Regions from separate parts of the Blautia sp. AM23-13AC genome, predicted to be linked through region 1. Evidence: riboswitches for the same ligand, from Rfam matches in the RefSeq annotation. Region 1 holds a riboswitch; each other region holds the start of a gene.
The links. Region 1 has a riboswitch for cyclic di-GMP ahead of DW642_RS06880 (transporter substrate-binding domain-containing protein). Riboswitches for the same ligand answer to the same signal wherever they lie in the genome.
Positions count from the first base shown of each region.

Region 2: another riboswitch for cyclic di-GMP. It lies ahead of DW642_RS11085 (ABC transporter substrate-binding protein); the one in region 1 lies ahead of DW642_RS06880 (transporter substrate-binding domain-containing protein).
Region 3: another riboswitch for cyclic di-GMP. It lies ahead of DW642_RS13580 (response regulator); the one in region 1 lies ahead of DW642_RS06880 (transporter substrate-binding domain-containing protein).

Region 1 is NZ_QTUL01000004.1:159,831-170,861, forward strand. It holds gene DW642_RS06855 (arabinose isomerase) at 1-801, opposite strand, end outside; gene rhaB (rhamnulokinase) at 939-2,342, opposite strand; gene DW642_RS06865 (transporter substrate-binding domain-containing protein) at 2,612-5,440, opposite strand; gene DW642_RS06875 (response regulator) at 5,620-6,951, opposite strand; gene DW642_RS06880 (transporter substrate-binding domain-containing protein) at 7,128-8,414, opposite strand; cyclic di-GMP riboswitch class I at 8,504-8,579, opposite strand; gene DW642_RS06885 (response regulator) at 9,108-11,031, opposite strand, start outside.
Region 2 is NZ_QTUL01000009.1:77,912-88,942, reverse strand. It holds gene DW642_RS11105 (glycoside hydrolase family 3 protein) at 1-2, shown strand, start outside; gene DW642_RS11100 (glycoside hydrolase family 3 N-terminal domain-containing protein) at 3-2,417, shown strand; gene DW642_RS16800 (helix-turn-helix domain-containing protein) at 2,441-2,647, opposite strand; cyclic di-GMP riboswitch class I at 3,094-3,169, shown strand; gene DW642_RS11085 (ABC transporter substrate-binding protein) at 3,269-5,113, shown strand; gene DW642_RS11080 (ATP-binding protein) at 5,260-7,404, shown strand; gene DW642_RS11075 (substrate-binding periplasmic protein) at 7,471-8,286, shown strand; gene DW642_RS11070 (ATP-binding protein) at 8,270-10,432, shown strand; gene DW642_RS11060 (TlpA disulfide reductase family protein) at 10,939-11,031, opposite strand, start outside.
Region 3 is NZ_QTUL01000015.1:7,764-18,794, reverse strand. It holds gene DW642_RS13595 (AIM24 family protein) at 107-943, shown strand; gene DW642_RS13590 (MATE family efflux transporter) at 1,108-2,439, shown strand; gene DW642_RS13585 (DUF3878 family protein) at 2,740-3,738, opposite strand; gene DW642_RS13580 (response regulator) at 3,913-4,176, opposite strand; cyclic di-GMP riboswitch class I at 4,459-4,534, opposite strand; gene DW642_RS15900 (hypothetical protein) at 4,644-4,787, shown strand; tRNA gene DW642_RS13575 (tRNA-Arg) at 5,255-5,331, shown strand; partial or broken gene DW642_RS16565 (relaxase/mobilization nuclease domain-containing protein) at 6,211-7,378, opposite strand; gene DW642_RS13565 (plasmid mobilization protein) at 7,350-7,748, opposite strand; gene DW642_RS13555 (hypothetical protein) at 8,187-8,597, opposite strand; gene DW642_RS13550 (helix-turn-helix domain-containing protein) at 8,655-8,852, opposite strand; gene DW642_RS13545 (RNA polymerase sigma factor) at 8,830-9,288, opposite strand; gene DW642_RS13540 (MATE family efflux transporter) at 9,403-10,758, opposite strand; gene DW642_RS13535 (MATE family efflux transporter) at 10,781-11,031, opposite strand, start outside.

The sequences.
Region 1 (11,031 bases):
TTCTTCTTTTACCCACTCTTCAAAAGCAACGACATATTTTGCCATATCCCATACGGTTTCCACCGTTGCACCGCCTTCGATATCAAAAGTATTCAAAATATCCTCTGCTTTCGCACGGATCGCGTCTTCATCTGTGATATGATCGGCAATGGCCCACATTTTCTCCCAGTCGAACTGTTTGGTATAGAGGCCCATACGGTTGTAGAGGTTTGTCTCATCGATATACAGATCCATCATGCCCGGATACGGACGGCCAATCTGTGCGATATTGGTATAGCGGAATCTTCTGCGGACCTGTGCTGCGCGGCACCACTCTGCAATCTCTTTTGCCACGTAATCATCACCGCCTTCTACCACACCAGTGATAACAGCATGACGTTTTCCGGCACGCTCCAGGTCTGCTACCATCTCACCGACTGCGCCACACGCATACAGCTCGCCGAGCCATTTCGGGGTATCGGTATTTGCATAGTCCGGCGCTTTCAGTTTCTGTACATTGACCAGGACAACCGGTACGTTTAAGTCACGGATGGCCGGAAGCATGTTGTAGCTGGTCGCATACGTTAAAAGCTGTAAGATGACAAGGTCTACATCTGCGGCGCGGAATTTATCTCCTGCCTGCATGGATAATTCTTTTGTGGTAACAATGCCTCCGTCGATCAGTTCCACGGTATCCGGGATAGTTTTTTTGAATGCCTCATACTGTGCTTCAAACTCTGGAACCAGGCTTGGAAACTGCGGAAGATACGCACCAAGTGCGATGGAAAATACACCCACCTTTGCTTTTGTTTCAACTAACATGTTGCTCTCCTTTCTGTAAACTGGCAGACTGCCTTGCAGCAATCCTGCCATAAACATAAATAGAATTTGATTTCTATTTTTTCTCTCATACTGTTTATTGCTTTTCGCAATGGAAGCAGGATACTTCCTTAATTTTGTTAAACAGCCGGGTACTGCTTAATCGCAAACGACTGGAAAATGCAGCTGCGCGCATCCTGCAGATCCGCAAGTTCTTCTCCTGCCATCATCTGTACGGCCAGGTTTCCGATTGCGGTTGCCTCGGTCGGACCTGCCAGTACGGTTTTTCCCGTATATTTTGCCGTCAGCTGATTCAGGTAATCAGCATTGGCGCCGCCGCCTACGACATGGATGTTGTCGTAACGGCATCCCGTCTGCTCCTCGAGTTCCTGTAATGTTGCCGCATAGCATTTTGCAAGACTGTTGTAAATTACAGCTGCCACTTCGGCGATTCCCTGCGGTACCTGCTGACCGGTTTCTTCGCATGCTTTCTGCACTTCTGCGGTCATGTTTTCCGGTGCCAGGAAACGGTCATCGTTTGCATCCACGATGGACGGAATCGTACATTTTGATGCACTCTCGCAGATTTCGCCAAAGCTCTGGTCTGCCGCAATTTCTTTCCGCACCGACTGAATCATCCACAGTCCCATGATATTTTTCAGGAAACGGTATCTTCTGTTGTAGCCGCCCTCGTTTGTGAAGTTCCGCTGCATCGCTTCTTTTCCGCAATCCGCTTCCAGAAGTTCCGTTCCCATCAGGGACCAGGTTCCGGAACTGATGTAAAGAACGTTTTTGTCATTGCTCGGTACGGCAACCACTGCAGATCCGGTATCGTGTGTTGCCGGAAGCACTACGTTACAGTCAAACCCAACTTCTTTCTGGATTTCTTCTTTTAAATGTCCGATCGCGGTACCAGGCTCCTGAATCGGTAAAAACATTTCGACCGGATAACCCAGCTTTTCGATTCTTTCTCTGTCCCAGTCTCCGGTTTTTGGATTCACCAGCTGGGTTGTTGTTGCATTCGTATATTCCTGCGCTTTTACGCCGGAAAGCAGAAAATGCAGATAATCAGGAATCATCAGGAATGTCCTGGCTTTTGTCAGAAGTTCCGGCTTTTTCTCTTTTAAGGCCATCAGCTGATAGATGCTGTTGAAGATCTGCTTCTGAATACCGGTTGTCGCATACAGTTCGTCCTCGGCTACCGTCTCATAAACTTTCGCATCCATACCTTTGGTGCGGTCATCGCGATACGCTACGGCATTTCCCAGTCTCTTATCGTTTTCATCCAGAAGTACAAAGTCTACTGCCCATGTATCAATGCCGACACTGACCGGTATTTTTCCCAGTTCTCTGCACTTTTTCATTCCATTTACAACTTCTCCAAAAACAGCCTCAATGTCCCATATTTTTTCTCCGTTTACCGGCTTCATGCCGTTCGGAAAGCGATAGATCTCTTCCAGAACCATCTTTCCATTTTCCAGATGTCCCAAAATATGTCTTCCGCTTGACGCCCCAATGTCTACTGCTAAATAATATTTACTCATATCTTTCCTCCAGATTCCCCCACATAGAAAATGAAATATCTGCTGTGCACCCGCCGAAGCAAGTATTTCATCATCACTGTACTGACATCATTATAGAAAGTTTTCAGGAATAAAAAAAGAACACCTTTTGTTTAAAAAAAGTGTCCTTATTTGCAAAAAGCCTTGTAAATATTTGCATTTCTGGCAACGAAACCATTTTTTCTGACACAAAAATGACACATTCGAAGCTCCTGTCAATTGTACTCCACTAATTCATGAACCTCTGCTAATCAATGATATACATACCTTATAATCGTTTTTATAACCTCATCAATCACAATCGGCTTTGACAAATGTGCGTTCATTCCTGCATCCAGTGATGCCTGAACATCTTCTGCAAATGAATTAGCTGTCATTGCTATAATAGGAATGTTTTTTCCATCCGGTCTGTCATTCATTGCCCTGATTGCTTTTGCTGCTTCATAACCATTCATTTCAGGCATCATGATATCCATCAGGATTACATCAAATGTGCCTTCCGGATGATTTCTGAAAATCTCAACAGCATTCTTTCCATCCACAACTCTTTCTACATTCATCCCGAACTCTTCCAACTGCACGGCAGCAATCTCTGCATTCAGTTCATTATCCTCTGCAAGAAGGACATTCACACCTGTAAGATTCACCTTTTCAGAAATACCTGTGTCTGACTTATTACATTCCTTATCTGTAATTTCCAAAGGAATATCCACAGCAAATGTGGTTCCCTCATGCTTTTTACTCTGCACGGAAATGGTTCCACCCATCATATCTACATACTTCTTTACGATAGCCATCCCCAGTCCAACTCCATGGTACTGCGTTCTCACATCGGAATCTTCCTGTGCAAATTCCTCAAAAACTTCTTTTGTAAATTCCTCACTCATGCCAATACCAGTATCCGAAATGCGGTAACGCATATTTATATATCCATCCCCGCCCTTTTCCTGACACCGGGCTTCAAAGGTAATCGTTCCTCCATCCGGAGTGTATTTTACGGCATTGCTCAGAATATTGACCAGCACATCGCGCAGGCGTGCAGGATCCGCAAGTACATTCGGAATCTTTGCATCTTCACGCTGAATCTTAAAGTTGATATCCCTGTTCGTAAGAAAGCCTTTTATAATATCCAATGCAGAATCTGTAATGTTTTTCACATCCGCCGGTACCGGATTGTATTTCACTTTTCCACTTTCGATGTGGGTCAGATCTAATACATCATTGATCAGCGACAGTAAATACTCTGAGCTTTCGTCAATCTTTTCCAGACAATTTTTCACTTCGTCTGACGGATTGTTTTTCATTGCAATACTGGTAAATCCTATGATTGCATTCATCGGTGTCCTCATATCATGGGACATATGTGACAAAAATGCTGTTTTTGCCTTGTTTGCAGCCTGTGCATGCTCTGCCAGTTCCGCCATTTCCTCAGCTTTCTCCTGGGCCGCCTTCTGAGCTTTTTTTCTTGCACTGAGATGCACCATTATCACAGCCATAGCAGTCAGCAGCCATCCAAAAATAAGTAGAACCAAAACAGTAACAACAGGATGCAGACGGATCCAGTCAACAAATGTCAGCTCTGTTGCTTTGTATGTGGTATACTGTGCTGCAAGATCTTCAACAAGATTTTGGGGCATGGCATACATTGCTTTCGTCAGAATACCAGCCAGCGCATGGTTCTCAGTTGATGAAATTACCATGCGGTAGGTGAATGTAGGCTGTTCCAGCAGAGTATATGTCATGGTGCCCGTAGTGTCACTGTTCACAAACGCCTGTGCCATGTAATAGTAGACGAAGGCAGCATCTGCTTTACCCTCACGGACAGCTTCCATCATTTCCTGTCGGGTACTGCACATCAGTTTTTCTGCACCGGGCGCCATTGCATCTTCAATGGAATTTGATGCTGTCTGGTCAACAGTAGTAACAACATTAATTTTTCCATCAAAGTCACGCCGTGTCACCCTTGCCAGCTGCATCGTAATGAAAGGTGCAGTAATCCCCCATTTTTTCGTCTCAGCATAGTTATCTGTTTCCAGGCGCGCATCGATGCTCATATCTGTGGTTTCCTTATTTTTCTGATAAGCAATATACTCATCTCTGGTGGCAGGTGTAAGAAACTCATAGGAAATCCCGGCATAGTCTGCAATTTTCCGGAAGTAATCCGGGATAATACCCTTCATCTCACCATTTTCATTATAAGAATATGGATAACGGGTCGGATCACACAGAACATGAAGCGGGTTGTCCTTGGAATACTGTGAAATAATACTTTTTTCTTTCTCCGTATATTCCAGATTCTTAGTTTCGATGCTTTCATAATTTTTATTATAAAGTGTCGTTTTCCAGTCACCCTCAACTGCATTCATCTGGTCGATTGCATAATTGATCTCATTCAGCAATTCTGTATTACCTTTTTTAACAATGACATAGAAATCGCCGCTGTCAAATTTATCCAAGATACGCTCATTATTTGTTTTTCTCATAGAAGTGGCAGCAATAGCATCAACATTTCCGCTCTGAAGAGCTTCCTCCATCTCTTCTGTCGTATCAAAATAAAATGAATCATATGTAAATCCTTTATTGCCTGCAAAATCCGCAAACTCTTTATCTCGTGTGCTTCCGTTCAAAAGTGCCACACGCATACCGTTGTAAGTACTGTAATTGCCATCCACAATCGTGCTGTTGTCACTGCGGACGGTCAGAATCCCATTATTGGTTCCGATCGGACGTGAAAAATCAAACTTTTCTTCTCTTTCCGGTGTTTTGCGGGGAGATGTTACCATATCAATCTCGCCATCTTCAAGCATCTGCTGCATATCATCCCAGCTCTTATCATATCCGACATATTCGTAATCTACATCCCAATAACGGGCCATCAGCCGAAGAAAATCATAGCCATACCCGCTGCGGTTGCCTTCTTCATCCATCACATGATAACCATCCATGGCAAAGAAACCGACTTTGACAGTTTCATGCTGCGAACTGTCCTCGGCTGCATATGCAGTCTGGGGAGAAAATATCATACACACGCATACAAAAGCCAGTAATACTGCCACATATTTCTTTGCTCTCGAAATCATATTAAATCTCCTGTCTGTCTGTCTGTCTGTCTGTCTGTCTGTCTGTCTGTCAAATATATTTCTCTATACATCTCCTTGTCAACCTCCTGGTTTAACAAAATTGCACTGCCGCATCAATATCTTCATCTGAATCTGCCGCCCTGACCGGGGCTGCCAGAAACACAACACAAAGAATTTTCTTACTGCATTTTTTGTTTTAAAACCAATAGCAAAGTGTCCTCTATTTTTTTACTGTCAATGGGTTTTGCAATATGTGCATTCATTCCGGCATCTATGCAGTTCCTGATATCATCCTGAAATGCATTCGCTGTCATCGCAATGATGGGTATCTCTTTTGTATCTTTACGGTTCAATGTTCTTATCTGTCTGGCTGCTTCTAATCCATCCATTACCGGCATCATAATATCCATAAAAATAAAATCAAATCTGCCTGGAACTGACTGAGAAACAATATCCACAGCCTCCTTGCCATTTTCTGCCGTAGTCACAACCATTTTTTCATCTTCCAGCAGCATTTTTGCAATTTCCAGATTTAGCTCATTATCCTCAACTAATAATACACTCTTCCCCGACAGATCAGGCTTTTCCACTTTTTTTTGCTGTTCCTTCTCAGCATTATGATCAATCTCAAGTGGTATCGTAACGGTAAACGTTGTACCTACATTTTCTTTACTTTCCAGTTTGATTGTTCCATTCATCCTGTCCACAATATCTTTTACAATAGAAAGTCCAAGTCCGGCACCACTATATCCATTCGTTGTTTCTTTTCCTTTCCGGGCATAGGATTCAAATGCATGTTTCTGAAATTCTTCGCTCATACCAAGTCCCGTATCGGAACATACAAATTCAAAAACTGCCGTCTTGTCATCACTTGAAATCTCATTGAAATACAGGCTTACTTTACCACCTCTTCGGTTATATTTAACGGCATTTCCGGCAAGATTCATAAGAAGACGGTTTAGATATTCCTCACTGCCAATAACATATCTGTGATGAAAAGTACTCATGGAAGCTCCGCCTTCAAAGCGGATACCATACTCCTTTGCATTTGTCTCAATAATCGAAATCTGTTTTACGAGCATTGCAACCAGATCAAATGGCTTGTTTACCAACTGTAATGTTCCAGATTCTACTTTTCCGATATCCAGAGCATTATTTAGAAGGGACTGCAGATAGTCCATGGATTCCATTACCTTTGCTTTACATTCATATAATCTTTCTTTATCGCCATAATAACGCTCTGATATATTGATCATCCCAATAATTCCATTTAAAGGTGTCCGGATATCGTGGCTCATCTGTCTCAAAAAATGTGTCTTTGCACTGTTCGCCTTTTCTGCCTGCTGCTGTGCCTCTTTTGCCTTTTTCTCTGCAATTCTGGCTTTTCGGAGGAATCCAAGTATCAGTATCAGCACGATCAAAAAAACAGATACAACAAGCAACATAAAACTCCAGAAATTGTCCCTTATAAACTCCTTTACCGTAACTTTCTTCAGATTACTGTCATACATATACACAGCATTGGAGAATTTTGAAGCAGACATTGTTTTTATCGTCTTATTCAGGACAGACAGCAGCATGCTGTTTCCACGTCTGACTGCAAACGACACCATACCGTACTTTTCCAGAAAAACACTGTACAGTTTATTATCATCGGAATATTGTTTCAGCTTGCCTGAGGCCATAATCATGCAGTCTGCTTTTCCATTATATACAGCCTTTTTTGCATCCAGGTAGCATATTCCTTCACATGCCACTGTGGATAATTATAGGAAACATAAGACTTCAAATCACTCTCTTCTCTTGGTATCGCAACCGTATTTTCAGCATTTTCATCAAAACTCTTTTTAACCGTTACAGCCGCCATATTATACTTCCAGACAGTATCTGTCAGATCATAGCCCAGGTCTTCGGCAGCATTCGTATTTTGCATCACATGAAAAATCATATCAATTTCTCCATCATGCAACGCTTTTTGCATATCCTCTTGTGAATCATACCCCTTGATATTAAATTTCAAAGTCTGCCCTTTCAGGCAGTTTTGTGCAAGCTGGATGTAATCCGTGATCAGGCCGCTCACTTTTCCGGTTTCTGTATCAAGAGTACTGACCCCGCCATCGTTTATCAAATAACCGATTTTGATTTCTCCATGCTCTGACAGCCATTTTTGTTCTTCTCCCGTCAGAAAATATACACTGGCCACTGACAGAAACTGCTTATGCAGTTCATCTGCATAATAAGGATCATCATCTGTGATCCTTCTCATAGCATTATCCAGCTCTGTCTTTAAATCAGAATGACTCTGGCCAATCGCAAAATATATTTTTGAACTTCCGAGATTCGTTAAGGCCACCATTCCGTACCCACCCAGACGGGAATCCTCTAACGATACAAAAACGTCAATTTCTCCGTCTGCAATTTTCTTCAAAGCATCTTCATTATTTGAAACATTGACATGCTGTGTATGCAGATCATATTTCTTTTCCCACTCGTTCAATACCATTTCCGACAGGTAACCCATAAGCACCCCAATCTTTTTCCCATTGAAAGATGCAGTGTCAGAGGATGAGATGTCTGTATGATCGGGTTTTACGTAGACATAATATCTTTCGTCTCCCATTGGAATAGCGGAAAAAAGCATAGTCTCTGCCCGTTCCTCCGTATAAGAGATTCCTTCTATCATATCCAGCTCATCATTTTTTAATTTGTCAAAACAATTTTCCCATGTACAATCTACATATTCATAGTTCCACCCGGTATAACCTGCGATTTTCTGCAGATATTCATAGCCGTATCCGCTTCTTTTTCCATTTTCATTTATCTTATCATATGTATCATCCGGTACACCAATCCTGACAACTCTCTCTTTCTGATTTTCTGCTGCAAAAGCATAAACCGGACAGATTGAAAAAAGGATGCAGCTGCACAATACTAAAATGATACCCCTTTGCAATACTGATTTATTTATTTTCATATTTTTCTCTCTCCCAGTAAAATTATTATAGTTACGCCTATGAAATAACACCACAAAAAAACACTGTCAGACAGACAGTGCACATCATTTCATGCAGCTGGCTGCCATTTTAAAGGCCCTGTAGCTTTGCGTCCCAGACTTTCATCTGGTTTGCCGATTTCCTTATTATAGCTTTTAAACGTATGTAAAAAAACTAGTTTTATTATACTATAGCGCTTTACTGTATACAAGAAAAACATTGTCGTATTAATGTGCAAAAACAAAAAAGAACAGCCGATACATATACTCGAACTGTTCTTCTACTTCCGAAGTCCACGAAGCATGGACATTACTGTTACCTGCTCATTCACCTTCGCCTGCACTGCCGGATTTTCATAAAACATGGGTTACATTTCCAGACTCATCCCGCTTTTTTACAATAAAAAGCATCCTGTGCCAGCTGCCATCACACATCCTGTATTCTGTATAAATACATTCTTCCGTCTTCAATCTGGCTGAAAGTGTAGAAACACCCGAAATGGACGTATCAGCGGACGATATTCCGGTGCAACCATTGTATCACAAAGCTGATACAGTTTCTCCGATACACAGCCTCTGTTTCCTGTCTGCTTTTCCCATGCACCTGGAAGGCTCCTGATTGCCTGATTTCCATTTCCCTCTTCTACCTTGTGGGTTTTATGATGTTCCAGGCGCCTAATCCAGATTCTTTTGTAACGTATCAATCAATTCTTCAATAATTATTGGCTTGGATAAGAATCCATCCATACCGCATTCCAGAACTTTCTTTCTGTCCTCATCAAAAGCATTAGCAGTCATGGCAAGAATGGTAATTCCCGACAGTGCCGGATCAGTAAGCGCACGAATCTGCCTGGTAGCCTCATATCCATTCATTACAGGCATCTGCACATCCATCAGTACCAGATCATAATCCTCCGGTGTTGAATTTTTAATTTTCTCCACTGCCTCTGCTCCATTTTCTGCTGTATCAACCAGGAATCCATATGCTTTCAGAATTTCCACTGCAATTTCACTGTTCAGTTCATTATCTTCCACAAGAAGTATACGCCTGCCTCTGAAATCTAAATCTGCTGCCGGAAGAATCTTATCCTCTGCCCGGGCCTGTTTCTGACCGATGGCAGCCATCAGAGTCTCTCTGATATCTGACATAAACAGAGGTTTCGCGCAGAATGCAGTCACTCCTGCAGTTCTGGCTTCTGTTTCGATATCTGACCAGTCGTATGCAGTCAGAATAATGATCGGCGTATTGTCATCAAGACTCCGGATCTGACGTGTAACTTCAATTCCATTCATATCCGGCAGAAGCCAATCGATGATATAAGCATGAAATGCATCCCCCAGCTCCATTGACTGTCGTGCACGGAGAACAGCCTCTTTACCCGAGACTGTCCATTCCGAACGCATTCCAACCTTTACAAGCATCTTTGTTACACTGTCACAGGTGTTAAAGTCATCGTCTACAACCAATGCCTTAAGACCCTCTAGTTCCGAAATCTTCTCTATGCAATGATGCTCAGGCTGAGTCCGAAATGGCAGACGGACTATAAACTCGGTGCCCTTGTCCTGCTCTGTCTGAACCTCAATAGTACCGCCCATCATATCCACGATGTTCTTGGTAATGGCCATTCCAAGTCCCGTACCCTGAGTCCTGCTGACTGTAGAAGTCCGCTCTCGCTCAAAAGGAGAAAAGATCTTCTGTACAAATTCCTGACTCATTCCAATTCCGTTATCCTTTACCCGAAATTCATACAGTTCGCTGCCTTTTGCTTTTCCCGGGTACTGTCTGAGACGGACAGAAACGGTTCCGCCTGCCGGAGTAAACTTAACCGCATTTGACAAAAGATTCAGCAGTATCTGGTTCAGCCGCAGTTTGTCACAATAGACATCCTCATTCGTAACATCCATGGCATCCATATAAAGCTCCAGCTGCTTCGCATGAATCTGTCCACTGATGATCGTCTTCAGATCATGAAGCACATCCGACAGACAGACTTCTGTTTCTTCCAGATGGATCTTTCCGCTCTCAATCCGGCTCATATCCAATATATCATTGATCAGTGAAAGCAAATGCTTACTGGAAGAAAGAATTTTGCCCAGATAATCCTGAACCCTATTTTTGTCATCAATATTACTTACAGCCAGTGTCGTAAATCCAATAATCGCATTCATTGGTGTCCGAATATCATGAGACATATTGGAAAGAAAAATACTCTTCGCCCTATTTGCAGTCTCTGCCGCATGGACTGCCTCAGAAAGAGCCTGGTTCATTTTCCAGTCAGAGGTACGGTCTGACATAACCAGAATATATTTCTTTTCCCCGTTTACCTCACTTCCCATTGCAATATTATGAAACCAGCGCCTTTCCCCTGTCTTCTGATGTATAGATTCAAAATCCCACTCCTGCTGTTCATGAACCGGAATTTCTTTCAGATGATTCTTCTGCGAGTCTTCGGAATCTGCAGGGTGCAGTTTTCTTAAAACACGAATATCCTTGCGGATCTGTTCTACTGTAATACCCAGCAGTTTTTCCGCATTAGGGCTGATGTAATCCGTCTGATATGTTTGGGCATCCAGCATCAGGAAAACGTCATCCACATTC
Region 2 (11,031 bases), on a different contig from region 1:
AAATGAAATCATATAGGGATCATACACTGGGTGCCAAAGAAAGAGCCTCTCTTCTGCTCAAAGAAATGAGCCTTGATGAAAAGATGGCACAGATTAACTGTGTTTTTCCTTTTGATCAGGATGCCTATAACTTTGAAAAAATTCAGCAGGAGACAAAATACGGAATGGGAGAAGTAAGCACGCTGGAAATGCGCAGGATGGAGACACTTGATGAAGTGGCTGCATGGCAGAGAAAAGTGCAGAAGATTGTGATGGAAAACAGTGCCCATCGAATACCGGCAATCTTTCATATGGAAGGATTGTGCGGGGCCTTCATTCAGGACTCCACCAGTTTTCCGTCTGGGATTGGCAGGGGAGCAAGCTTTGATCCCAAGCTGGAAGAACAGATTGCAGAAATTGTGAGCAGACAGGAAACGGCCTGTGGTATTACCCATATACTGGCACCGGTTCTGGATGTGGCAAGAGATCCGCGTATGGGCCGTTTTGGAGAAAGTTATGGAGAAGATGCTTCCCTTGTAAGTGCGATGGGGGCAGCGTATACGAAAGGAATACAAAAGAATACAGTTGCTTCAAGAAAAGCAGAAAGTGTGGCAAAACATTTTGTGGCTTTTCATAATTCGCAGGGTGGAATTCATGGAACACACAGCGAAACGCCGACGCGACTTTTAGAAGAAGTGTTTGCAAAACCTTTCCAGGCAGCAATCACAGAGTCAGATCTGAAAGGTATTATGCCTTGTTATTGCGCTGTGAATGGAGAAGATGTATCTGCTTCTCATAACATGCTTACGAAACTGCTTCGGGAAAAAATGGGATTTGACGGCATGTGCATCAGCGATTACGGTGCAGTGGGAAATGCGCATAGTGTACATCATATTGGAGAAACATTTGAAGAAGCCGGTGCGATGTGTCTTCATGCGGGAATGGATATCGAGATGCCGTCCTGTACTGGCTATAATGAGAAATTAAAAGAGATGTTTTCAAGTGGAAAACTGGATATCCATATTTTGGATACAGCGGTTTTGCGGGTTCTGGAGGGAAAATTCAGAATGGGCTTATTTGAAAATCCCTATGCGCTGGAAGGAAAAGAGCTTCATGCTCTTGTAATGCAGGAAGCAGACAGGAACACTTCCCTGCGGTCGGCCAGAGAATCCATGGTACTGCTGAAAAATGACGGCGTATTGCCGATTGCGGCAAAAGGGAAAAAAATCGCGGTGATCGGACCGCATGCCGGGTATGCCAGAAAAATGTTTGGTGGATACACACATATGTGTATGATGGAGTCTACCTATGCGATTGCCAATTCTATTGCAGGTGTAAGCGGAGTTGTACAGGCAGATGCAGATGAGATTATTACGGTTCCGGGAACCAATATTCAGTCTGATGAGACAGAGCAGTTTGATCAGATCCTGAAAAGACAGAAACCGCAATGCAGAAATCTGTATGAAGAATTCCAAATCCGCTTTCCGGAAAGTGAGATTTTATATGCATATGGCTATCCGATTGCAGGAAACGACGAAAGTCATTTTGAAGAAGCGCTGCAGGCAGCAAAGCAGGCAGACATTGTGATACTGACGCTTGGCGGTAAGCACGGAACGTGTTCCATGGCATCAATGGGAGAAGGAATTGACAGTACTGATATTAACCTTCCAAAATGTCAGGATGCATTTATTCGCAAGGCTGCGCAGCTTGGAAAACCATTGGTTGGCGTTCACTTTGATGGAAGACCGATTTCCAGTGATGCTGCAGAGGAATATTTAGATGCTATTCTGGAAGCATGGAGTCCATCAGAAACAGGAGCAGAAGCAGTAGTTGATATTTTAACCGGAATATATAATCCGGGAGGAAAACTTCCGGTTACCGTTGCTTATGGAGTGGGACAGCTTCCGGTTTATTACAATCATCCATATGGTTCCTCCTGGGATCAGAGCGGCAGTATCGGTTTTGCCAATTATGTGAATATGCCGCACAGACCGAGATATTATTTTGGATACGGACTGTCGTATACAACATTTACATATTCGGATTTACATATCTCGATGGGAAATGAAAAGGCAGCAGATACGGTTCAGATCTCCTGCGCTGTTGAGAACACGGGAAGCTGTGAAGGAGATGAGGTTGTCCAGCTTTATTTACGAGATGAATATGCCAGCCTGACAAGACCAGTAAAAGAACTGGCAGGTTTTAAGCGCATTCACCTGCGAAAGGGCGAAAAGAAAACGGTATGCTTTGAGGTGAAAACGGATCAAATGGCTTTTCTGGACATTGATATGCACTGGAAAGTGGAAAAAGGACGATATGCAGTAGAGGTCGGAAGTTCTTCAGAAGATATTCGTTTAAGAGGAAGCTACTGTGTGAAAGAAAATAAATGGGTTGCGGGAAGAAACAGAGCGTTTTGGGCAAGTGCCGCAGCGAAATAAAAAGAACAGAACCGGATGCCATTTTATACAAAGCGGCATTCGGTTCTGTTCTTGCGGTATTCCCGTGGGGAGCAGTTCATTTTTTCACGGAAACATTTTCCGAAATAGGACTGCTGGCTGAAGCCGGTCTGCAGGGCGATCTGTCCGATGGGAAGTGTGGTTTCTGTTATCTCCGTGATTTGTTTTCTATGTTTTGGCAATATCTTAATAATTTCTGCAGATATTTTCATATTATTTTTTCGATATAATAAGTATACTTGTTGTAAAAAGGATTGTAAAGGTAGTCCAAATGGACAATAATAGTTTATCACATACAACGTGGAATTGTAAGTACCATATGAACCAGAGCAGGAAAACCTGCCGTCGCTGATCACACTTGAAAAAATATGTGCAGCTTTGGGCGTGACATTATCGCAGTTTTTTCAGGAAGATAATTCAGAGAATCTGACAGAAAAACAGAAAGAAGTTCTAGGGATATGGAACGATCTGAGTACAAATAAGCAGGAAACAGTAATGTCAATGCTGCGTGGACTTCGGAAGTAGGAGAACAGTTCGAGTATATGTATCGGCTGTTCTTTTTTTGTTTTTGAACGTTAAAATGTTAATTTTTTTCTTGTGTATAGTAGAACACTAAAGTATAATAAAATCAGTTTTTTGCATAAGATTAAAGCTATAATAAGGAAATTGGCAAACCAGATGAAAGTCTGGGACGCAAAGCTACAGGGCCTTTAAAATGGCAGCCAGTTGCATAAAATGAGGTGCACTGTCTGTCTGACGGTGCTTTTTTACGGTGTTATTTCATAGACGTAACAATAATGATTTTATCAGGAAAGAATGAGGAAAATAAAAGTATGAAAAAGGCAAAACGTTGTCTGATAGCAGTGGTGTCAGGTGTACTTGTAGCATCTGCTGTCTTGTCTGGATGTGGACAGTCAAAGAAAGAAGTATCTATAAATGATGATCATCTTACCGTTTATCTGTGGGAAAATCGTTTGATGAAAAATATTGCACCCTATATCCATGAACAGTTTCCAGATCAGGATATTGAATTTATTATAGGTAACAATGATACCGATTTATACAGTTATTTTAAAGAACATGATGAATTACCGGATATTATAACAGTACGTCGATTTTCTGGAACAGATGCACAGGACTTACAGCCTTATCTTATGGATTTTGCTTCTTATGATGTTGTTTCCAAGTATTATTCTTATGCGGTGCAATATTATAAGAATGCGGAGGATGAAATCCAGTGGCTGCCAATCTGTGGTATTCCGCAGACGATCATTGCCAACAAAACACTGTTTGATCAGTATGGCGTAAAGATTCCAGAAAATTATGAGGAATATGTACAGGCCTGTCAGCAGTTTTATGATAATGGCATAAAACCGTATTCCATGGATCTTAGGGAAGACTGGTCTAATAATGAAATCATCCAGGCGGCGGCAATCGGTGAGTTTACAAGCCTGGATGGTATTGAATGGCGAAACGGTGCAGAGACTGCAGCGGATGAAGTAAAGTTTGATGATGTATTATGGAAACGTATTTTTTCAGAAACCAGTCAGTTTCTTAAGGACTCGCATTTTGGTAAAGAAGATATCAATATTGATATCAATACAGGAACCCAGATGTTTGTCGAAGGAAAATCAGCAATGTTTCATGGACATCCGACGGTTATGCAGCAGCTGCAGAAACAGATGGATGCGGAGCTGATCCGTATTCCTTACTTTTCACAGACATCGGATGAATCCTATGTGTACATGACTCCGTCCTTAAACATTGCATTTAACAAAAACCTGGAAAAAGACCGGGAGAAACTGGATACTGCGCTGGATGTGCTGGATTGTATGATTTCAGAAGAGGGGCAAAAGCTGATTGCGGATGGAAGCGGTGTTATTTCATTGAATACAGATGTTCCAACCATGATGCAGGATGTGCCTGGACTGGAAGAGGAAATTAATCATAATGCTGTTTATATCCGATATTCCGCCCAAAAATCATTTGATGCAAGTCTTGAGGCTGTTCACGGATTACTGTCAGGGGAAATGGATGAAATACAGGCTTATGATACTTTTCGCAGTGTAATGAATCGTAAAGATCCAGAAGAAAAAGCAACGGTGAATTTTGAAAATGAATATTCCATTTCACTGAACGATAGAAATGGCCGTGATGCAGCATCTTCCATTTTAACTACGATCAGAGAAGAAAATGATGCACAGCTGGCTCTGGCACCATATTATTATTTCACTTCTTCTATGTACAAAGGAGAATGCACCAGCAGCCGGGTTGGCATGATGACAGCGAAGAGTTCAGATACACCATTATATGTTGCAAAAATCAATGGTAAACAGGTTTATGAACTCGTGGAAAATTATCTTGCTGATGCTGATGAGAATTTTTACGTAACCAATAAATACGAATTACCAATTGCATCCGGTATGAAAATGATCGTCAATCAAGAGGAAAGTGGATTTTCGTTAAAGGACTTAACAGTTAATGATAAGAAAATAGACAAAGAAAAGGAATACTCGATTCTTCTTACAGACACCACAATGTCTGTTTTGAAAAAAATAAATCTGAAATGTGAGATTGAGCAGCTTAAAGATACAACATTATCAAGTGCATGGACCGAAGCAATGTCAAATGGACAGCAGCCGTCAGCACCGGAAGACTATATAGAGGTTGAACAGTAAAAGTGGAGATAGAACAAAAGGTAAACAAAAGAAAAAAAATAACAAGGCTGTTGCTTATACTACTTATGATTCTTTTAAGCTTAGTTTGTATCAAGTATCTTATAAGTAAGTCTAATAAGTATATCAGCGAAAATGGAAAAAGCAGTATGGGAGCTGTTGTTGAACAGATACAGCAGACCTATGATCTTCAGGTGAGTGGATACTACAGCCAGCTGCAGTTGGTTGAGGAATTCTTACTTCATGAGAGGGAACTGTCTCTTGAAACGGATACGAACAAAAATTTCTTTGAAGCATGGGAAAAAGAATCGGAAAGTACTCTTATATTCCTTCAGGAAAATGGTCAGGCAATATCAGCAGGTGGAACAAAAATGCGGATTGATATGCCAAGTAAACTTCTGCTGGACTTAAAGAACGGATACAATATTGGAAAACTGGTGCGTCTTGATTATGATCAGAAGAAAAAAGACGGTTATCTGGTTGCGATTCCATGTCAGGAATACACGATCAATGGAGAAACTTATACGGCAATTGGAACTGTGTATGATCATTCGAAACTGGATTCCATGTTAAAATTGAAAGGTTATCATGGAAAAGCATATTTGTTCATGCTGGATCATGACGGAAATATTACGTATACGAACCAGAGTGGAGATAAATACCTGCGTAATTATTCTTTGTTAAAACATTTAAAAGGGGAACAGGCTATTACAGAAGAAGAGGCTGATTTGTTCAAAAAGAAGTTTGATAACAGAGAATCCGGAGTTGCACTTTTGGGAAAACAGAACCCCTATTATCTGGGGTATTGCCCGATAGAAAGCAACAACACCATTTTGGTGTGCATTGTGGCCAAGGGAGTTGTGGACAATGTGCTGATGGATTACCAGAAAACGGTGTTGTTTACAACAATACTCATGGCAGGTTTTATACTTTTACTTTTTGCCGGATTATTCTACAGTATTTCCAGACTTAGTCTTGCAGATCAAAAAGCAGAATATGAAAAAAGAAATAATGAACTTCATTTACAAACAATGAAGGAAATGGAAGTAGTCAATCAAAAACTGAAAAAGGCAAAGAACGTTGCAACAGAGGCTTTACAGACAGCTGAAAATGCAAATAAGGCGAAAACGGATTTCCTGTCTAATATGTCACATGATATTCGCACACCTATGAATGCAATCATTGGTATCACATCTTTGATCAGACATGAAGCAGGTAATAAAGCAAAAGTTATAGAGTATGCAGATAAAATAGATATTTCATCGCAGCATCTGTTGGGAATTATCAATGACGTTCTGGATATGAGCAAGATTGAGGCGGGAAAAACAGTATTCAAGTATTCTGACTTTTCTATTCTGGATCTTGTACAGGAACTTGACACTATATTTCATACTCAAATATATGAAAAGCAGCAGACCCTTACAATCATAAAAGAAAATATTCAACATGAGTGGGTGAATGGGGATCAGGTTCACCTGATACAGATTTTCAGCAACCTGCTTTCCAATGCAGTGAAGTATACCCAGGAAGGTGGGGAAATTCAGTTCTTTGTAGAAGAATGTGAGACAAAGTCATCTGTCTATGCAAAGTACCGTTTCTTAGTTAGCGATAATGGTATGGGAATGTCGGCAGATTTCAAGGATACAATTTTTGATGCGTTTACCCGTGCGGAAAGTTCCCTTACAAATAAAATACAGGGAACCGGACTTGGAATGGCGATTACTAAGAATCTGGTTGAGGCAATGGGAGGTACCATTGATGTGGAGAGTGAATTGGGACAGGGAAGCTGTTTTGAGGTTCTCATGGATCTGAAAATTGCAGAGGATAGAACAGTTGCTCTGGTGACACAAGAAGAAACAGATGAGCAGGATGGTAATATCCTGCAGGGAATGAAATTCCTGTGTGCAGAGGATAATGAGTTGAACGCAGAGATCCTGACGGAACTGTTAAAGATAGCAGGTGCGGAATGTACCATCTGTGAAAATGGTGAAGAGATTTTGAAGGCATTTGAGCAGTCTGCTCCAGGTGATTATGACATGATCCTGATGGATGTGCAGATGCCTGTTATGAATGGCTATGAGGCGACGAGGGCAATCCGCAGAAGTTCCCATGAACTGGCAAAGACGATACCGATCATTGCCATGACTGCCAATGCATTCTCAGAGGACATTCAGCATTCTCTGGCAGCCGGTATGAATGCACATGTTTCAAAACCGGTTGAGATGAAGGTACTGGAAAAGACGATTAGAAGCATAAAATCCGGCGGGGGGGGGTACCGAACCGCAGGTCACTGAACAGTGACAAATGGAAAGTAACCGGACATAAAAGAATCGAAAAGGATAGTTAGGGATAGATAGAAAATGAAAGGAAAAAGAGTGATTGCAGGCATTCTGCTTGCAGGGATTTTAGCAGTCACCCTGGCGGGGTGTAAAAACACAGATAACACGAAAGAAAAAACCGAAAAGCCTGTTATTACCCTCGGCAGCGACAGCTATCCACCATACAATTATCTGAATGAGGATGGTGTACCGACGGGAATCGATGTAGAACTGGCTGCGGAAGCTTTCAAAAGAATGGGATATCAGGTGGAGGTTGTCCAGATCAACTGGGAGAAGAAAAAAGAACTGGTGGAGAGCGGAGAGATTGACTGTATCATGGGCTGCTTTTCCATGGAAGGACGCCTTGACGATTACCGCTGGGCGGGACCATATATAGCAAGCCGTCAGGTGGTTGCTGTAAATGAGAATAGTGATATCTATAAACTGAGTGATCTGGAGGGTAAGAACTTGGCTGTTCAGTCCACAACCAAACCGGAAGGCATCTTTCTGAACCGGACGGATCAGAGAATCCCCAAGCTGGGCAATCTGATCAGTCTGGGACACAGGGAGCTGATCTATACATTTCTTGGGAAAGGATATGTAGATGCAGTCGCCGCACATGAGGAATCTATTGTCCAGTATATGAAGGATTATGATACAAGCTTCCGCATCCTTGAAGAACCTTTGATGGTTGTGGGGATAGGAGTTGCTTTTGCAAAAGAGGATGACAGGGGAATCTGTGAGCAGATGGATCAGACACTGGAAGAAATGCGCCAGGATGGCACATCCCTGAAAATTATTGAAAAATATCTGGATGATCCCCAGAAGTATCTGGAGGTGGATGATCTTGGATATTAAGAGAAAGAAAAAAGAAAAACGAATCCAGCTGATCGGTGGTCTGATTGGAATCTGTGTGGCTGTAGTTTCTCTGTTTTATTTCTTTCATGCGGAGAAAGCGGAAGCAGAGAAAAGAATGGTAGAGATTGTAAATTATGTCAAAGTGCAGTGTTCCACCTACACCCATTATAATGAATCTTCGGAATCCAAAAGTCTTCTCCGTGCGATTGAAAGTGCCAGACAGATGAGTACGAATATCGATATGGAAATAGAAAACGGCGGTCAGCTAAGCCGGGATTTCCTGAAGGAAAACCTGCAGACTCTATGGGTGGATGGTATCATTGTACTGGATGCAGAAGGAAAGACGGACTGTGAATACAGCACGGATGAGTCTCTGGCTAATGAGATTACGGAGTATCTGCAAAAAGAAATTATCATGGATTTTGCCGGATATGAAGAAAGAAGCTATTCGGAACGGTTTACCAGGGAAGATGGATCCTTTATTGACATTGCAGCCTGCGCCAGAAAAGATGCACCGGGTATCGTTGCAATCTATTATTACACATCTCCTGAATTTGCCAGAAACTATACGCTGACGATACAGGGGCTTTTAAATGGTTATAGTATCCAGAAAGATGGAACGATTATCGTTGCAGACGACGGAATCGTTGTTGCCAGCAATAATGAGAGCCTGTTGGGACAGAATACAGCCGACAACGAAGTTGTTCAGGCAATGAAAAAGCATACAGACAGTCAGCATATCTATCATTTTAGGAAGGAAGGAATTGGATGTTATGGAATCATGCTGAAACAGCGTGATTATTATATCTACGCATATCTTCCGGATACGGAAGTGTTTTGTAATCTTCCATTAAGTGTTATAGGTGTTATTTTTCTTTATTTTCTGATGTTCGGCATATTCTGGTTCTGGACATACAGAACCAATCTGGCGCACCGGAAACAAGAATTTGAAAAAGATGAAAAATATAAAGCAGAACTTCTGACAGCAGCAAAAAAGGCAGAAGCCGCCAATGAGGCAAAAACAGAGTTCCTTCATCGTATGAGCCACGATATCAGGACTCCGATTAATGGAATCTACGGTTTGATCAATATGGCAGACCATTATGCAGATGATATGGAGAAGCAGAAGGAATACAGAACAAAGGTTAAAGCGGCATCCAATCTGTTGCTGGAACTGGTAAATGATGTTCTGGACATGAGTAAGCTGGAGTCGGGTGAAGTTGTTCTGGAAGAGAGTCCATTTAATCTGAGCAAAATCTCTGAGGAAGTGCTTGTTGTAATTGAACAGATTGCTGCAGAACAGAATATCCGGATTGTATGGGAGAAAAAAGAAATCATACACCGTGATCTTATTGGAAGTCCGGGGTATGTAAAACGTGTGATGATGAATATCCTGTCCAATGCAGTGAAATATAACAGAGAAAATGGACATATTTATCTTAGCTGCATGGAAATCCCATCCGAACAGCCAGGAATGACGACAATGGAATTTATCTGCCGGGATACAGGAATCGGAATGACTGAGGAGTTCCAGAAACATATTTTTGAACCATTTGCACAGGAACATACAGGAAGCCGCACAAAGTTTGTCGGAACCGGACTGGGAATGGCCATTGCAAGGAAGCTGGTCGAGAAAATGGGTGGAACCATTACTTTTGAAAGTGAAAAAGGCGTAGGGACGACATTTGTGATCCGGGTTCCATTTAAAATAGATCCGGATGCGGATAAACGTGAAGAACAGAAGGAGGTATCCGAAAAATCTATAAAGGGATTGCATATTCTTCTGGCGGAAGATAATGAGCTGAATATGGAAATCGCTGAATTTATGCTTCAGAATGAGGGCGCGGACGTGATTAAAGCGTGGAATGGGCAGGAAGCGGTTGAGCTGTTCAGAAAAAGTGAACCCGGTGAATTTGATGTCATTCTTATGGACATTATGATGCCGGTAATGAATGGTTATGAAGCCACAAAGATGATCAGGTCTCTGGACAGAGAGGAAGCAAAGGAGGTACCGATCATTGCAATGACAGCAAATGCCTTCACGGAGGACAGAATAAGAGCAAAAGAAGCAGGAATGGATGAACATGTTGCTAAGCCTGTTGATGTGGAATTACTGATAAAAGTAATTCATAAATTGGTGAAATAAAAGATATTATAAGAAAGTTATAAAATTGTAGAAAAGCGTCAAAAGAGTTATGAAGAACGTATCCTGAGAGACATTCAGAATGGAATTACACTGGAAACACTTATGGCAAACATAAGAAAACTCCAGAAGAAAAAGCAGCTGTTGCGATACAAAAGAAGCAGCAGAGGCGAGCAAGACGGAAAAAAGAAACAAGTGATAATCTGGCTAAAGAAGAAATCTTGCAAGATGACAGATTTTTCTTTATTGCCGGTTACACCTCCGGAGGTGCACCGTATGGTGTCACCTGGGAGGAAATGGGTCTGAAACCTTGGGAAGATTTGGAAGAGAATAAGTGAGATGTTCAGTGAAATCTTATTTATCTCTTGTGACTGAAACAGGTTCCCGTTTTGCCGGAAGTAAGTCAGAACTGATTTCAGGAGCATCGAGCAGTGCAGTGAAATTCTGCTGAATGTTAGGGAGCAGTTACTGCAAACAGTAACTGCCCCCTAACTAGGATATTTATGTAATTATTTCTGGTCCAGTACGGACTGAATCTGCTTCATCAGCTGATCGTAGTTTGACTGATCGTCAATGCCACCCATGAAAGGTTCCCCAACGAT
Region 3 (11,031 bases), on a different contig from region 1:
TCCTTTTTTTCTAAATTTTTCTGTGCTCTTTGCTTTCTTTCCTGTATAATAAAAGAAACAAGACGGATCACTATTTTTCTTCTTAATGAAAGAAAGGAACGTGCCTATGAAAATTTTAAATCTCGAAAACGAAAACCGGAAATTCACCAAGTCCATCGAAAATTTCCACGTCATGGAATATCTCCAGGATTCCAGCGTCTCGCCGATGACTGCCATGGAGGAGTATTACATGAGCAAAATGAATGTGCGCCGCCGCCAGGTTGTCATTGAACTGGACAAGGAGCACTCCGCGATTATCCAGTCCGGTGCGATGCAGTGGATGGGCGGCCATGTACAGGCGACCGCCGGAATCAAAGGGATCGGCGACCTGTTCGGAAAGGCCATCAAAGGCGCCATGACAAAGGAATCTGCCGTAAAACCGGAGTACGTCGGCGACGGATATCTCGTGCTGGAACCGACCTACAAATACATCATTCTTGTGGATGTCGAGAAATGGGGCTCCTCCGGAATGACGATTGAGGACGGCATGTTCCTCGCCTGCGACGGCAGAGTCAAAACCAAACTGACCGCCCGCAAGAGCATTTCCTCCGCTGTCCTCGGCGGCGAAGGCTTCTTCAATCTGAGCCTCGTCGGCAGAGGCGCCGTTGCCCTCGAAAGCAACGTACCTGAGGACGAGCTGATCGAAGTCGAACTCGAAAACGACGAACTGAAAATCGATGGAAACCTCGCCGTCTGCTGGTCCTCCAACCTTGATTTCACCGTAGAGCGCTCCACCAAAACCCTCGTCGGCTCCGCCGTCAGCGGTGAAGGCCTCGTCAACGTCTACCGCGGAACCGGCCGCGTCCTCATGAGCCCGGTCGCCCCGACAGATTCCCTGCCGACTGCAACCAACACGACCCAGGCGAACCCCGCTGTGAAGAACAACCTTCCGCCGGAAAATTAAATTCGAATCCTCTCCGCCCCTATGCCTAATACGCATAGAAAAAAGTCAAATTAAACCTCGTTTTTGATTGACACTTTCTTCAAAACATGTTAGCGTAAAATACGCATTTATCTTTACATTCTTAAGAAAAACCATACGATAAAATACATGTTCTGGAGAAAATGATGAATAGAATAAACTGGACTGAACTGAAACCGCAGATTCAGCAGGTCGGGCGATTAAGTCTGCCTGCGATTCTTACACAGATTACTACGATTGCGATGCAATACATTGATTCCGCGATGGTCGGCGCGCTTGGGGCGAATGCTTCGGCGGCGATCGGACTGGTTTCGTCGACGACGTGGCTCCTCAGCGGTACGATTTATGCGGTTTCAGCCGGTTTTTCTGTTCAGGTAGCGCATCAGATCGGGGGAAATCATGACAAGAAGGCAAGGGATGTTGTGCGGCATGGCATCGCGTCCGCGCTTGTTGTGTCGGCTGTTTTGTGCCTGATCGGGCTTCTGATCAGTCATCCGCTGCCGGGGTGGCTCGGCGGTGCGCAGGAGATCCGGCGGAATGCCACGCTCTATTTTATGATGTTTGCCATCATGCTTCCGTTTTCCCAGCTCAACTCGCTGATGTCGTCCTTCCTGCAGTGCAGCGGTGATATGGTGACGCCCAGTATTTTAAATGCCGTCATGTGCGTGCTCGATATCATTTTCAATGCTCTTTTGATTCCGGTTTTCGGTGTCATGGGTGCCGGTATGGGAACGATGCTGGCCTGCGCCGTCATCAGCCTCACGGGTGCCTGGTTCTGTTGTGTCCGCAATCCGCGGCTGCGTCTCCGCCGGAAGGAAAAAACGGTTTTTGATACGAAAATTCTGAAAACTGCATTCAAAATTGGTGTGCCGGTTGCCGTACAGGAAATCGCGATGAACAGCGCCATGGTTGCTGCCACCATGCTGATTGCCCCGCTCGGCTCCATTGCGATTGCGGCCAATTCGTTCGCCGTCACCGCCGAAGGCCTCTGCTACATGCCAGGCTACGGCATCGGTTCCGCCGCGACAACGCTCGTCGGCAGAAGCTACGGCGCCGGAAATTACAAGCTGGCGAAACGCTACGGAAATATCTGCATTGCCATGGGCGCAGTCCTGATGGCCATCACTGGAGGTCTGATGATGATCTTCTGTCCGTTCGTCTTTAGCATTCTGACTCCTGACCCGCAGGTGCGCTCGTTTGCCGCCGAGGTACTCCGCATCGAACTGCTCGCCGAGCCGTTTTTCGGCGCTTCCATCGTTGCCGCCGGAGCCCTCCGCGGAACAGGCGATACGTTTGTGCCAAGCCTTCTGAACCTTGGCAGCATCTGGGTCATCCGCCTCGGTCTCGCGGTGCTTCTCATCACCCCGCTCGGCCTGCGCGGCATGTGGATCGCCATGGCTATCGAGCTCTGCATCCGCGGATTGCTGCTGCTCTACCGCCAGCATACATCGAAATATTATAAACTGCCCGCAGCCTGACTTGGCGGCAGCGTATAGAAAAAGCGCTTATTTGAGATTTCATTCCCGCCTCAAATAAGCGCTTTCTATTTTACCTTATCCCTTGTTTCAATTCACAGTCGGTATTTTCACGGAGTCTGACATGTCGAAAATAGTTCGACTGTGACTTACCTCATGTCAGTGGAGGATACCGATTTCTCTCCGCCCGCCACTGCCGTTATGTTTCTTTTAACAATTCATCCCACCACTTTAGAAGCGGGGGACTTCTTGTCTACTGGCATTAAAACTGAATCACTTCCGGCTCGTCCGTAAAGGAGCTGATCATTGCCGTTGCGTTCTGGAAATTTTAAACGTCTCAACCTCCACAACCCGCTCTTTCCCTCTCGTTCCCCAGATCATCAGATGGACCTTATATTCCACCGAATCCCGTGCATAAAAGAATGGCTCCTCGCGCAGCAATGATGCGCGTTTTCCTTCGGCTTCCAGTATCTTTTTCCGTTTCATTGCCTGCTCCTGGATTTTTCGGATCTGGGTTCCTTCTTCGCCGGTGAAGCGTCGTTTCGGATAATTCTGTGCTTCGCGGGCCAGTTTTTTTTCCAGTAAATCCACGACTTTCGCGTGGCGGCTCGTATGCAGCAGTTTTGCGATCTGTTTTGCGAGGAGTTTTCCCTGCCATTTTTCATAAAGTGCAAGATACCACAGCAGCACTTTATCGCCTGCCTCCGATGCCAGTTTTTTCATCTCCGTAATTGCCTCTTCCGTCGCTTCCCACCACGGGCATGACGGTACGAGATACTGATCCGGCACGGCCGGGTAGCAGCAGAAATTGAGCGGCGGGAAATTGGCCAGCGATGCCAGACGCATTTCTTCCTCGGTGCAGAACGCCTCGCCGAGGTATTCCAGCTTGTCCCGCAGGATCGCAATACGGAACTCAATCTGCCGCAGATACTCGTATCCGTCCACCCAGAAATGACCCGTTTTTCCGTAATCAAACAGATGCACTTCCAGTGAAAGGCGGCTGAAAAACAGCGTGCACACCGTCTCTTTCTGCCGCACGATCAGAACGTACTGCTCCCCGTCTTTTTCCAGTGCGGCATCTATTTCTCCCTCGTATTCCTTCTGATACGTTCCCGTCAGCTCCGCGTCATGAAAAACGAGAAAGCTCTCTGCCGCATCGTTCATCAGATAGACAAGCCAGATCTCCTTTTCTCCTCCCCCGTACCGCTCACCCGGAAGCAGCAGCTCGAACTGCCCCTGCGAAAGAAGCACATCCAGCCTTTCCAGTTCCTCGGTCCATGTGATATTTTCTGCAATTTCCATTCCGTGATTCTCCCCTGTTTTCTTTTACTTCCTATGATACACCATAAAAAGGCTCCACTGCAATCCAAAGCAGTAGAGCCCCTTCTCCAAATTTTTCTGTTATTAATCCGTCCCGTTATCCGGCACATGCCGTCCGCACTTTCTCGTCCAGCGTCGTCTGAATCTCTTTTAAATTCACCGGTTTCGGAATATGCCCGCGTCCGCGCACCGCTTGCGGTCCGTTGCAAAAGTATTTGCTGTCATCGCAAAAATCGGAACATCATTGTCCTCACGCACACTGTTTCGAATTTTTTTCGTCGCCTCGATGCCATCCATCACCGGCATCTGCATATCCATGAAGATCGCAAAATAGCTTCCCGGATCCGACGCTTCAAACTGATCCACGGCCTTGGAACCATTCTCCGCCCAGTCCACGACAAGGCCGAGGCTTCCGAGCAGCTCCGTCGCAACCTCTGCATTCAGTGCATTATCCTCCGCAAGCAGAACAGCAGCACACCTGCAATCAGTGCCACCAGATACAGCGGGTGGTCAAACAGATACGCCACGATGGTCGGTGTCTCCACGTTCATGCTCGTAAATGCGGTGATCGCCGGATGGCGGGAAAATGCAAACTCCTCCTCTCGTATTTTCTTTTCGCAGGCAATAAAAAAGCACCATAGATTCTCCTACCGTGCATTTCAGTCATTTCTCCCTATTTATTTTATAAGAAATGTTCCATATTTACGCAGCTGGCTGCCATTTTACAGGCCTTGTAGCTTTGCGTCACAGCCTTTCGACTGCTTTGCCGAGATTCTTTTTTTATTTTAATTCATTGCTGTAAGACTCTCTTCTCCTTTCCCATCGGAATATGATATAATGACCTCTGGATTTTGGCAGATTACTGTTTTTAACATTGGAGGTGTACGATGAAATACAGACTCATGACAGAAAACGATTTAGAATATGTTGTCGAAAAAAATAATGAATACTACAACAATGTCGAAGGCTGCTGGACCTATGAAAAAGCCTATAAGAGAATTTATCAGGTACTCACAATGGAAAATTCCTGAAGTAAACTGCAGAATCGCAAGTATGTGTTTCGTCTTGAAAAAGCAGCAAAAATATAGTATAATATTTTTGTTGCTGACCTGGCTGAAACATTTATAATTTTTGTTTCTGTAGCTCAGTAGGATAGAGTGTCCGCCTCCTAAGAGAAAGCCGAGGCATTCCCCAAAGGGAAAAAATGAAAAACAACTTTCAGTTCGAATCTATTCTGAAAAATGCCAAAGGTGACAACAAAGCATTCCCCAAATTGGGGAGCATTCTAATGTTACCAAATCGAAAAAATCTGTAGATTGACAACTCGAAATAGAGTTGATAATCTTATATATGGCCGAAGGGAAAAATCCCAGAAACCCAGTAAAATCAAGGGTTTGCGGCATGTGTCGTCATAGCTCAGCTGGATAGAGCACTCGCCTCCTAAGCGGCAGATTGTTCGATTCCTTCGAGCAGTGAAAATTGAATAAAACCAATAAATGTCTCAGTAGCTCAGTTGGATAGAGCACACGCCTCCTAAGCGTGGGGTCGGAGGTTCAAATCCTCTCTGGGACGCCAGAAAGCACCGCTGCAAGCCTTTTTTCAGGGTTTGCAGCGTTTTTTTGTTTCTCCTTCTCCCGGTAATTTCACTTCCGTTACCGAGAGATTTTTATACGCCGCATGATGTATATTTGCTAATTGGACTCGAACGCTTTTCAGAAATTTGCTAAGAAAATTCTGCGTTTTGCTAATTCGATTTTTCGGATCACTTTGCCGGGGCTTGCGCCGCTATCAGGGCTGCGAGCGCACTCGCCAGCTCCGGCGACTTCTGAAGCTGCTCCACAAGGCTTTCAAGGTCCAGGGTCGCAGGCTCCGATTTTGTCGGTTCCTCCGGCGGACGGACGTTGCGAAGATCAGGCTTGGCATAGAAGGCAGTCTCGAATTTCTGAGCATTGACCTTTCTATCCTCGTCCAGAATGTGAGCATAGATACTGGTTATCATGTCGATCTCGGCATGACCCGTATCGCCCTGGGTGGCTTTCAGATCGCCGTGGTTCAGTTTCAGTTTGTAGGTGGTACTGGAATGACGGAGAGAATGAAAGACCACCTTCGGCAGCCCTGCGTCCTCACGGAGCTTTGCAAACTCTTTGAGGATGATCCGATCCTCGCAGGGCCGTCCATTGGGAAGTGCCACCACCAGATCGAAATCCTGATACTCGTCGCCCAGGAAGCCTTTCAACTCGTCTTGGGACTTCTTCCATTCCCGCAGAATGTAGGCAAGCGTTTTCGGCAACCACACCTTACGGATACTGGAATCGGTTTTCGGCTTTTTCAGGATAATTCTTGTGCTGGTGTTCGGCATGAGCGGAGTGAAGATGTAATAGATGTCCTTCTCGCCCAGCGTTTCAATCGCCCGTTTGGATGCCCGTGTCAGCTCCTTGTCGATGTAGACATCCGGGGTAAAGCCGTATTGCTCCATAGCGGCAACGGTAGCCGCCATCTGTTTGAGATTGTGGACAGCCGCCCAACGGTCATAGCCGATACCTTTTCCCTCGGCTCGCTTCGCCGCACGGTCAACCATTCTCTGAATGCTGCCTGTCGGGGCGATTTTCTGCGTTTTTCCTCGCTCTGTGCGGTTTGTTTCAGCGGTATGGTATTGGGGTATGGGTGCGGTCTTTTCGGCGGCTCTGTGGGCGTTCTGCTCCAAAAGGGCAAGAACGGCGGCACGGTTAAAATCATCTCCCAGTTTTCGGGCAGTAATGGGTTTCGTCCTGTCCGGGGTAAGGTAGGACAACCGCCCTCGGCTCTCTTTGACGATCACACCCTGCCGCAGAAGTAAAGCGGAGAACTCGTCAAAAGTAGTAGCTTCGCTCATGGCGTTCCGTATGGTCTGCCGCAGCTTCGCCTTGTCGGTTTCAAACTTGGTCTGCTTTGCAGGCTGCCCCTCGGCTGCAAGGGTGGCATTTTCCTTGTCAAGTTTGGCTTGTCCTTTCTTCTGCGCCCAATACTCACGCTCGGTAATGCGGTTTTTACTGCCATGGAGCAGGTCGATTTGATAGAGATTTTCCCGGTAGCACATCTCCATGACCTCGGCTTTGAAGTATTCCATAGCAGCGTCCGTGCAGCGATGTTTGCACCCGGCACGGGTATCTGCCGGTCTGTCCATGTAGGGCAGCAAGGGTACTTCCTCAATACGCAGAGAATTGATAACGATATGAACATGGATATTGCCGCTGTGGTTGTGTCCGTCCGGGTGGGTGCAGACAATGGCTTGGTGTCCGGGGAAATGCTCGGCACAAAATTCCTCTCCCAATGCTTGCGCCCGGTCTACGGTCAAGCCGTTGTCCGCTGCGTCCCGTGGGTCAAAGGAAATGATATAGTGGTGGCTTTTCACATCTTCCCGTTTTTGGTTTTTACCGTATCGGAGATTTGCCCGCATACAGGCAACGGCAAAATCTTCCTTGCCGCAGTTCAGCGTGGCTATCCGATAATCCTCCCGGAGTATGAGCCGCCCGGTTTCGTCAAGGGTGGGCTTCATGGTAAACTCGTCATGCTCAAAGGTTAGATACTGCTCGGCTGCACCGTAGTCCGCATTTTTAGAGCTGATATGCTTGAATGTTGCCAACAGCGTCACCTACCTTTCGCAAGACTTCAAACTTCAAGGCGGCAAGGTCGGAAACCGCCGCCCGTACCTCCCCGGCAAGCTGCGGGTAGGGGCTGTGCCACTCGTTCAGCGTCCGGGCTATCTGGTTTAAGTTGCCGCCGATCCTGCCGTATTCGGCGGTTAGCTTCCCGACGGCGGCAAGCAGCTCGTCGTTGACGGGGGAAACGGTTATGGTGGGGCGTATGGCTGCCCCGGTTATGGCTTGCCGGATAAACTCGGCTTGGCTCATGTGGTAAGCAGAAAGCCTTTCCGCAAACTCGGCGTATTCTTCCTCGGTCATGCGGGTTTTGACCACATGGCAGCGGTGGGGTGTGTTGTATTTTTTCTTCAAGCGTTGACCTCCTTTCTCGCCCGACAGGGCGCATGAGCAGGGTTTGGGGAAGGCACTCCCCAACAAGATTTACCAAAGGGGCAAAACCGCAGATATGCGGATTTTGGCACCGTGGTAGAATCTTGCTCTAAAAAACTACCGCTTTCCTCGGCGGCTCTGGTTTGCGGATATACTGGCTTGCTCCACCAATATAGCGATTGCGGCGGCGTGTTCTGCCCGCTGTTCACCACTACAACGGTGAAAAGGGGGCGTTTTGGCAAACGCACGGAAATTTTTTTGTTTTCCCTGTCTGCTCCCTACAACAATCCGGCGGTGTGGTTTGCCAAAGATTTTTGAAAATGGGCGCAAAAAAAGCAGTAAACCTTTTCAAGATTTACTGCTTATCTGCCGCTGTGATGGGCGGCGGTATTAAATTGTCAGCCGTTTTTCAAATGGAATTTATCTGCAATCGCTTTCTGTCCGCTTTCCAATTCCTTTTCTGTAATCTTCCATAATCCTAACGCAATGATCTGCTATCTTTTGCATTCCGAGTTCTTCAAAAAAGGCAATTTGTATTTTCATCAGTTCTTCACAAACAGTCAACTTCTGCTCATCCATATTGCTAATAGCAAGCCATGGGAACGCTTTATATTTCTTAGTGTCCCCAATGAGAAAATTGTACCCTATCAACTCATTTTCACGGAAAACGAAATAGAATTGTGGGCCTGAACCTGGAACTGACTTTTCCATAATTTGCTGCATTGTTTTCACGCCGCCGTATGCCGGAAAAAAACCTATTCGCTCAAGAGCATTTAATATGTCAATCCTTTTATCTGTGGGTATGTCTCTATAATTGATAATCTGTTCCATTTGCTCTACCCTCATTGAAGTTTAATTTGTCAGGCTCTAATTATACAACTTTTCTGTTTAGCGGTCAAAGCGGAACTTCAACAGGCTTTCTATCAGTTGCCTGACGATATGCTCCTGCATATCCGTGTTAATCTGTCCGTCCATTTTCGCACAAGAGCGGATATATCCGGCATAATGAGATAGAACGGCGGCAACAGCTTCCGGGTCCCCCTCGCTTGCCTTAACGATTGTTTCATAGGGAAGTAGCTGGTTCATAGGACAAGCCCTCCAACTCTGCCCGTAGCCGCCGTAAAATCATCTGAATACGCCGCCCGGTTGTGTTGCCAGCCCGTCCATATCTCCTTCCAATCTCCCTATGCGTCAATCGTTGGAAGTAGTACAGGAAAATGATTTCCTGTTCCATCTGTGATAGTGCGGGCAGCGCTGCGGCAAGCTCTGGACTTTCCAAAAGCACCATCTGACCACAGACGAAAAGCGGATAGCTGTTCATGGCAGCTTGCTCCGCAAAGTATTTATCTGTGGTGCTGAATGGATAGTGTTTTTCTTCTATCAGATATTCAAGCGAGATTTCCCGCTTGCGGCGGCTGCGTATGCTCCGGGCTGCGTCTATGGCAGCGTGGCGAATAACGGTCTTGCAAAAGGCATCGTGTGTATGCCGGATATGTTCTTGATACTTTTCGTGTTCGGTCATGGAAAATCCCCCTTTCTGAATAATGGCAGAGGGCGGCAGCACTCCGTGCTGTCGCCCCTTGATTGCCTATCTGCAAAGGCAGACGGGGCTGTCAACGGCGGCGCAAAGCAACGTTCATTTTACTGTTGACTGGCTCAGCTGGCTTTGTACTATTGCCTTGTAGTAAACACAAATAGAAATGATTGCAGTAATCGCTTCCGTGATCCAAAACGCATTCCAGACGCCAACCGCTCCGAAAAACCTGCTGAGTAAAAACGCAGCCGGGATGATGACCACTACATACCGGCAAAGGGAAATCAGTAAGGAGGGAGTTCCTTTCCCAAGTCCCTCCAATGCGCCGGAAGATGTAACAGAAACCGCCGAGACGATAAACCCGGCCCCGATGATGCGTAAGGCGGTTTCCCCGGCCTGAATCGTCGCTTCTGTGTGGGTAAACAGCCCCATCAACTGTCCGGGGATCAGCAGACATATTACTGTCCCAAACACCATAATGATACCACTCATGCACAAAACAATCTTAAAGATCTGGCTGACCCGTTGGTGTTCCCCCGCGCCGTAGTTATAGCCGATCAGGGGGCGCATCCCCTGCACAATGCCATTCGCTGGAAGATAGACAAATGTCTGCAATTTGTAATAGATTCCCAAAACCAGAATATACACTTCGGAATATGCCGCCAAAATCACATTGAGCGCCGAAATCAAAAGAGACGGAAGCGCGAGATTCAGGGTTGCGGGAATGCCAATGGAGTACAGCTTTATTACCATCTTTTTGCTGGGGAGAATGTACTGCCTGCGGATATGCACGCGAATTGGCCGCGCAAGATAGACTACAAGGTAAATCGTCAGCGTCAGAACCTGTCCGATGCCGGTCGCCAGCGCAGCGCCTTTGATTCCCATTTCCGGGAATGGGCCATAGCCAAAAATCAGAACGGGATCTAAGACAATGTTTATGATGCACCCGCACATCAAGCTTATCATGGTCGTTTTCATGTTTCCTACTGTCTGGAACAATTTCTCAAACGCCATGCTGACGGTAACAATGAGTGTAAAGGCGAACGCAACGACAGAATAGCGAACGCCAAGTTCAATGACCGCTTCGGATGAAGTGAACATCCGCAGGAAAACTGGCATGATTGTAATACAGCAGACTGTCATAACAACGCCATGAATCACGGCAAGCACAAGTCCCTGCGTGGCTGCCTGATCCGCTTTTCTGTGATCCCCCGCGCCCAGATAGAAGGCGATCGCTGCATTGATGCCAACGCCAAATCCAATTCCGGCAGCATTGATAAAATTTTGAACCGGGTAAACCAACGATAATGCCGTCATAGCCTCCTCGCTGATCTGCGCGACGAAAAAACTGTCCACAATGTTGTAGAGGGAATTGACCAGCATAGATAAAACCATAGGCAAGGACATGGATAAAATCAGCGGTAATACCGGTTTCTCTTTCATGAAAGTGTCGTTCATCATTTTTCCTCCCTGGAACACGTTATGAGATATTTTTGCGGCGATGCCATGCCATCATCACAAGAGCAACGAGCAAAGTGGCAGTTTCGGCAACCGGAAATGCAAGCCAGATTCCGTTCAGATGGAACAATTTGTCCAGGCACCATAAGGCGGGAACAAGGAAAAGCATCTGCCTGCATAATTGGATTGCCATGCTGGAACCTACTTTTTCCGTAGCCTGAAAATAGGTGGAAATCATAGTAGAGAGACCGCAAAACAGATAGCTTGCCGCCA